One region of the Agrobacterium sp. GD03872 genome, then DNA from elsewhere that is predicted to be linked to it. Evidence: riboswitches for the same ligand, from Rfam matches in the RefSeq annotation. Region 1 holds a riboswitch; the other holds the start of a gene.
What was found. Region 1 has a riboswitch for cobalamin ahead of N5D22_RS25440 (CbtB domain-containing protein). Riboswitches for the same ligand answer to the same signal wherever they lie in the genome.
Positions count from the first base shown of each region.

Region 2: linked by a shared signal. The riboswitch ahead of N5D22_RS03660 (ABC transporter substrate-binding protein) and the one ahead of N5D22_RS25440 (CbtB domain-containing protein) in region 1 are both predicted to bind cobalamin.

Region 1 covers NZ_JAOCCY010000023.1:49,166-52,641, reverse strand. The annotation lists gene N5D22_RS25460 (GNAT family N-acetyltransferase) at 1-20, shown strand, start outside; gene N5D22_RS25455 (glutamine amidotransferase) at 42-608, shown strand; gene N5D22_RS25450 (hypothetical protein) at 780-1,094, opposite strand; gene N5D22_RS25445 (CbtA family protein) at 1,099-1,809, opposite strand; gene N5D22_RS25440 (CbtB domain-containing protein) at 1,821-2,003, opposite strand; cobalamin riboswitch at 2,163-2,402, opposite strand; gene N5D22_RS25435 (cytochrome c) at 2,450-3,370, opposite strand; gene N5D22_RS25430 (cytochrome c) at 3,461-3,476, opposite strand, start outside.
Region 2 covers NZ_JAOCCY010000001.1:752,279-755,754, forward strand. The annotation lists gene argE (acetylornithine deacetylase) at 1-13, opposite strand, end outside; gene N5D22_RS03655 (GNAT family N-acetyltransferase) at 217-1,095, shown strand; cobalamin riboswitch at 1,135-1,369, shown strand; gene N5D22_RS03660 (ABC transporter substrate-binding protein) at 1,527-2,558, shown strand; gene N5D22_RS03665 (iron ABC transporter permease) at 2,555-3,476, shown strand, end outside.

The DNA of each region.
Region 1 (3,476 bases):
ACATGCAGTCCATCGCCTGATTAAAAACCACGGAGACGGCCATGACACGGATCGCCATTGCGCTGGCGCAGGATTTTGCGGACTGGGAACCGGCCCTGCTTGCGGCGGCGGCGCGCAGCTATCTCGGCGTCGAGATCGTCTACGCCACTCCCGATGGTGCGCCGGTGATCTCGATGGGCGGGCTGAAGGTGACGCCTGACACGTCCTATGGCGCGCTCGATCCCGAGAATGTCGACGCTCTCATCATTCCCGGCGGTCTCAGCTGGGAAAAGGGAACCGCTGTCGATCTTGGCGGGCTGGTGCACCGGTTTCGCGACAGGGACCGGCTGGTGGCCGGCATCTGCGCGGCGGCAAGCGCGCTCGGCGGCACGGGCGTCCTGAACGGCGTCGCCCATACCGGCAATTCGCTGGCATCGCACAAGGCCTATCCTGCCTATGGCGGCGAGGCGCTTTATCGCGACCAGCCGAAAGCGGTCAGCGATGGCGGCATCGTCACCGCCGCCGGCAGCGCGCCGGTCAGTTTCGCTGTGGAAATCCTGAAACACCTCGGCCTCTTTGGTCCGGAAGCCGAGGCGGAACTCCAGGTTTTTGCGGCGGAGCATCGGTGAGGCATAGCCGTCTCGGTTGTTTGCGCTCCCTCTACTCCCCGTCATTCCGGCCTTGAGCCGGAATCCAGCCGACGCGCGTCTGCGCGGCGAAAAGAGTCCTTTCAGCCCAAGGACTTGGGCTGGCTGGATCCCGGCTCAGGGCCGGGATGACGGACGTGAAAACGGCAATGATTATCGCCGATCAAGTACGCGGCAAACACGCGCCGCATGATCGCCGTTCTCCCCGGCAATCGCCCGGCGAATATCGCGGCTGTTCAGATGCAGGCTGCGGCCGGCGGGTAAATTTGCACGTTTGATCTTGCTGAGCGCCGCAGCGATAAAAGCGGCTTCGTGTTCATGAAAACAGGCGAGAGCCACCTCGCGATCCGGGGTCGCCCCAAGGACCGCCTTGAAGGCAAGACGGTGCACGGCGCAGAAAGCGCCGTGACCAGGTACGGCAAAACGCAGCGCATCGAGTTCCTCACTCCACTCCGCTGCGTCCTGCATAGTCTCAAGCCGACTGGAAGCGCTTCAGGAAAAACGCGCTCAATGTCCCGAGCAGCGCCCAGAAAACGAAGCTCGTGATGGTCGCGGCGACGATGAACTGACGCTCCAGCGGCAGCGGCGCCAGCGCATGTTCGCCTTCCGGCGGCAAGGGTGCGCCGACCACATGCGGTGCAACGATCAACACCAATGCCAATACGATGGCCCAGGGTTCGCGGCGGAACGCGATCAGCGCAATGCCGCCCGCGGTTGCGGCAACCGTCGCAAGCCACCAGATCTGCCGCGCCTCAAGTGCGGCTGCCGGACTGCCCGGCAATTCCGGCGGCAGGCCGATCATCGGGGCCAGCATGACGGCGGCAAAGCCGGCAACGCCCCAGAGAAGGCCTTCGCGCCAGCCGCCACTGGTGCCACGCAGCGAAATGAGGCCGGTCAGCACCAATGCATAACCGATGGCGGTCAGGACATTGGCGGCGACGGTATAGGCGGTACGCTCGAAGCCATCGGCCGGAGCCCAGGCCTCGTCATTGTGCTCATGGGCGGGAACGGCGGCACCGGGGGCCGGCGCATCATGGCTGTGGGGCGCTTCGCCGGCGCTTTCATAGGTTTCCGCCTGCAGGATGAGCGGCGTGGTACTGACAGCCTGCATGGCAGACACGGCCAAACCGCCGAGAATGCCGACGAGAACGGCGGTAAAGACGATATTGCGAAAAGATGACATGCCGTTACCCCTCAATGGCAGGGGAAGGCATTGGCATGCCGCGTGTCGTGCGCGGCATTGTGAACGGCTTCCACGGGCGAAAAGCCGACAAAACCGACAACGAACAGGCCAAGCACGATCGCCGTCAGCGATTGCGCAAAGCTGGCTGTTTTTGTGGAAACGGCCGAATTTGCCGTATTCTGATTGATGGACATGGTGACCCCTCTCCGGCGCGACCCCGCGCCTTTGGACGCGGCCAAACGGCACAAGCCGCAAGACCGCATGCGATACACTTCACCACGGGGATACGAGACTGACACAGGAAGGCATTGATCCCGCCACCTGACATTCCGCTCTTCCGGACACCCCGCCGGCATGGACATTTCCGTGATGGCAGGTCTCCTGGCTTACGGGTCAAAACCTGAAACACCTTCCCGGCATCGCCCTCGCCCGATTGGAAACCTCGGTTTCCGGGAAATGGCTTGCCAGTGGCACTTCGTTTCAGGCTCTCCGCTCACAGTTGCGGGGGCAGCCACGAATGAGGATTTCTCCCTATCGTGTTCCCTTTTCACCTTCCGGAACGACCGGAAGGAACCATCACAGGATTGTTATCCGCCGGGTGGAGGCGGGAGTCAATGGGCGCGCACGCCCCCGCCGCACCCTACCGCGCCGGAATGGCCTTCAGATAGGCGGCAATCGCATCGCGGTCTTCGGCCGTCAGATGCGCCATGTTCTGCTGCACCTTGACCATGGAGCCGCCGACGCTGTCGAATTCCGGGGTGAAGCCGGTTTCCAGATAGCTGGCAATATCGGCCGCCGCCCAGCTGCCTATGCTTTGCGAGGCGGGGGTAATGTCCGGAATACGGCCCTCACCTTCCGGATTGGGACCGCCGGCCAGCCATTTATCCGTCTGGAATCCGCCGAGCGCATTGCGCGGCGTGTGGCATTCGCCGCAATGGCCCGGCCCTTCCACCAGATATTGGCCGCGCAGCAATTCGGCATTGGCATTGGCAAGTTCGACGCGCGGCGGTGCGGAGGGGTCGAAATACAGGAATTTCCAGCCGCCCAGCACCATGCGCAGATTGAAGGGGAAAGGCAGCTGGTGATCCGGCGCATCGTTCTGGCTGGCCGGCAGGGCTTTCAGATAACCGAAGAGATCGTTGATGTCCTTCTGCGTCATACGGGCATAAGAGGCATAGGGAAAGGACGGGTAGAGATGCTCGCCGTTCTTGCCCACGCCGCGCGTCATGGCGTCGCCGAATTCCGCCAGCGTCCAGCCGCCGATGCCATGCTGCGGATCGGAGGAAATATTGGGGACATGGAAGGTGCCGAAGGGGCTTTTCAGCGCCTGCCCGCCCGCAAGCGTCAACAGCGCCTCGCCCGTGGCATCGGGCGCGGCGTGGCAGCTTGCGCAGCCGCCCGCCCAGAACAGCGTTTCGCCATTGGCCAGATCCGGTTCGCCAAGGCTGACCCAGTGGCTCGGCGCCTGGCGTTCCGGCGCGGTAACCCAGGCGAATATGCCATAGCCCGCAATCGCTGCGACGATGGCCCCGCCGACGAGTTTCGTCCAGATGGAGGACATACCCCTCTCCCCATTCTCACCTGACCCCGTCAGATGCCTTTCGAGCGTGAGAAAACGCCGCCGGGAAGCGGCGTTTCCAAAGTGCTGCGATTATTTTTTCAGACGA
Region 2 (3,476 bases), on a different contig from region 1:
CGATTGCGTTCATGGCTGTCTCCGTCGCTTCAACGCCGAAAAGCTTAGAGCGGCCTGCGGCGTTTATCTGCTGAAATACGGGTGATTTCAGTAGATTGTTGTGTCCTTCCAGCGCTTTCGGAAAATTCCTGCCGGCAAGGCTGGTTATCTTCGGATGTCGTGAGCTGGGCTGCCGGGATCAATGTTCCGCGCCGGAGGGAATGAGAGCCGTTTGTCATGGAGCTGCTCAAAGTCGATAGTTTCGAGTTGCGGACAGTGGATATCGCCGATGTAGAGGCCGATCATCTGCATGCTTTGTCCATGGCTGTCGGATGGCGATATCACGCGAATGAATGGTGTTTCCTGCGGCAGTGCGGCGTCGGCCTTGCCGCGCTTGACGAAATCGATCGCCTTGTCGCAACGGCAATGCTGTTTCCTTATGATGAGGGTTTCGCGACGGTCGGCATGGTCATCGTTTCCCCGCGTTTGCAGGGGCAGGGCGTTGCGCCATGGCTGGTGGGCCAACTCATTGCGGGTTACCCTGACGCCGCCCTGCGGTTGAACGCCACGGAAGCCTCGCGACGGCTTTTCGCACGGCTGGGTTTTTCCGGAGATACGGAGAAAGTACATCTCCTGCGCGGCAAGGCGCGCTGCCCTGCCGAGATGCCGACGCTTGGAAGAAAACAGAGAATCGAGCCGCTGTCCGAGGATCATTTGTCCGCTGTGGCGGATCTGGATCGGGCGGCTTTCGGTGCTTCCCGCCGGGGCGTCCTGCAACGCCTTCTCCGGGAAAATACGGGTTACGGCCTGTTCGAGGCCGATCGTCTTGCCGCCTTTGCATTGCGGCGTGCTGCGGGGCGGGGCCATATTGTCGGCCCGGTCGTTGCCGGTGACGAGGTGGATGCGATTGCGCTGGTGAGGCGGCATTTTTCCGATCTCGGCGATCAGCTTGTCCGTCTCGATGCCGTGCGGGATAGCGGTCTTCTGACCGAGTTCCTGGCGCAATCCGGGCTGGTGGTGATCGAAACGCTCACCACCATGTCGAAAGGCGCGCCGCAACCGGCAGGCTCCGGTTCCGCAAAGATTTTCGCCCTGGCAGGCCCGTCTTTGTGCTGAGGTGCGGCACTATCGCAATTGACGCCCCGCCTCTTGCCCCTTATGTGAGAAAGCGACGGTTCCTGCAGCCGAAAGGCGAAGGGATTAATAGGGAACATGGTGCGGGCGATCTTTTTCGCCCAATGCCGTGGCTGCCCCCGCAACTGTAAGCGGATTGTCGTTCATCCCCGTGACGCTCAAGGCGTCGTGCCACTGTATTCTCCGGAATGCGGGAAGGCAGATGAGTGACGTAAATCCGTGAGCCAGGAGACCTGCCGTCAAAATATAAACCATCGTTACGGGCGGGGAAGCCCGGAGGAGGAGATTGTAATGTTATTTCATAACATTTCGTTTGCGTCCTATGCCCGTTCTCCGTACAAGACGTCCCGCTGTTGCTGCGCGTTCTGACGCCTGCTGCTCTGGAATAAGTTTTACTTTCGACTGGAGAACACATGTTTCATTCTAGACGCCTGCCGGCCCATGCCGGTTTTCTGGCCGCCGCGCTTGCGGTTTTGCCTGTTGCCAACGCTTACGCTGCCGAAACCACCTATCCCCTGACGATCAACAGCTGCGGTCAGGAGATCACCTTCAAGCAGGCACCCGCCCGCACCGTGTCCGTCGGCCAGAGCACGACCGAGGTTCTTTACCTGCTCGGCCTCGCCGACAAGGTGGTCGGCACCGCGCTGTGGATCGGCCCGGTTCTGAAGGGTTACGAGGAAGCCAATGCCAGGGTCGAGCGACTGGCCGATAACGATCCGAGCTTCGAGGCGGTCGTCGGCAAGAGACCCGACCTCGTGACGACGCAGTTCCAGTGGCAGATCGGCCCCGAAGGCGTTGTCGGAACGCCGGCGCAATTTGCCGAACTCGGCATTCCCGTCTATACCTCGCCCGCCGATTGCATGGGCAAGGACAATTCCGGCGGCGGCGACGGCGTGCGCAACACCGGTTTCACCATGGAACTGATCTATCAGGAAATTCGCGATCTCGCCAAAATCTTCAACGTGCAGGATCGCGGTGAAGAGGTCGTTGCCGACCTGAAGAAGCGTGAAGATGCCGCCCGCGCCAAGATCGCCTCCGCCAACGGCAAGCTTTCGGCCGTCTTCTGGTTCTCGAGCGCCGAGCTGGATATCGATCCCTATGTGGCCGGCCGCAACGGCGCGCCCGGTTACATCATGTCCGCGCTGGGGCTGAAGAATGTCATCGAAAGCGATGAAGAATGGCCGACCGTCGGCTGGGAAACCATCGCCAAGGCCAATCCGTCCATCATCGTCGCCGGCAAGATGGATCGCCGTCGTTTCCCCGCGGATGATGTCGCCGTCAAGCTGAAGTTCCTCGCCACCGATCCCGTGGCCAGCATCATGCCTGCCGTCAAGGAAGGTCGTGTGTTCGAAATGGATGCGCAGGCGATGAACCCCACCATCCGCACCATTGAAGGCATCGAAACGCTGGCTGAAGCGATTTCGGCTGCCGGTCTCGCCAAGTGAACGGTCTCTCCGTCCATCTCGGCAGGGCGGGGCTGGCTCTTGCCGCGCTCGCCCTGCTGCTCGTCGCGCTGATGGCCGGGGCGGCCATCGGCGAGACCGCCATTCCTTTCGATGTCGTGGCGAAAACCATCGCCAACCGTGTCTTCCATGCCGGTTATCCGCTGGAGCCGCTGGATGAGGGTATCGTCTGGAGTTACCGTCTCAGCCGTGCGGTCGTTGCGGCCTGTTGCGGTGCTTCGCTGGCGCTCGCTGGCGCGGTGCTGCAATCGCTGCTGCGCAATCCGCTCGCCGATCCTTATATTCTCGGCATTTCCGCCGGCGCCTCCACTGGCGCCGTCGCTGTTGCGCTTCTGGGTTTCGGCGCGGGGTTCCTGACGATGCCCGCCGGTGCGCTTATCGGCGCTTTTGTTGCGTTTTCGCTGGTCAGTCTTCTGGCCGTGCGGGCGGGACACGGCAACAGCGCCATCATTCTGGCGGGGGTGGCCGGCTCACAGCTGTTCAACGCCATGACCTCTTTCATCGTCACTAAATCCGCCAATGCTGAACAGGCGCGCGGCATCATGTTCTGGCTGCTGGGCAACCTCTCGGGCGTGCGCTGGCCGGATGTCTGGCTGGCGCTGCCGGTCAGCCTCGCAGGACTTGCCGTATGCCTCTGGTATGCCCGGGCGCTCGATGCCTTCGCCTTCGGCGGTCAGGCCGCTGCCTCGCTCGGCATTCCGGTACGCTGGGTCTATGCCGCGCTGATCTCCGTTTCGGCGATCATGACGGCTGCAATGGTGTCGCTGGTCGGCTCCATTGGCTTCGTGGGCCTCGTCATTCCGCATGCCGCGCGTATCTTCGTCGGCGTTCGCCACGGCATCTTGCTGCCGGTAACGGCGCTAACCGGCGCGGTTTTCATGATCGTCGCGGATATTCTCT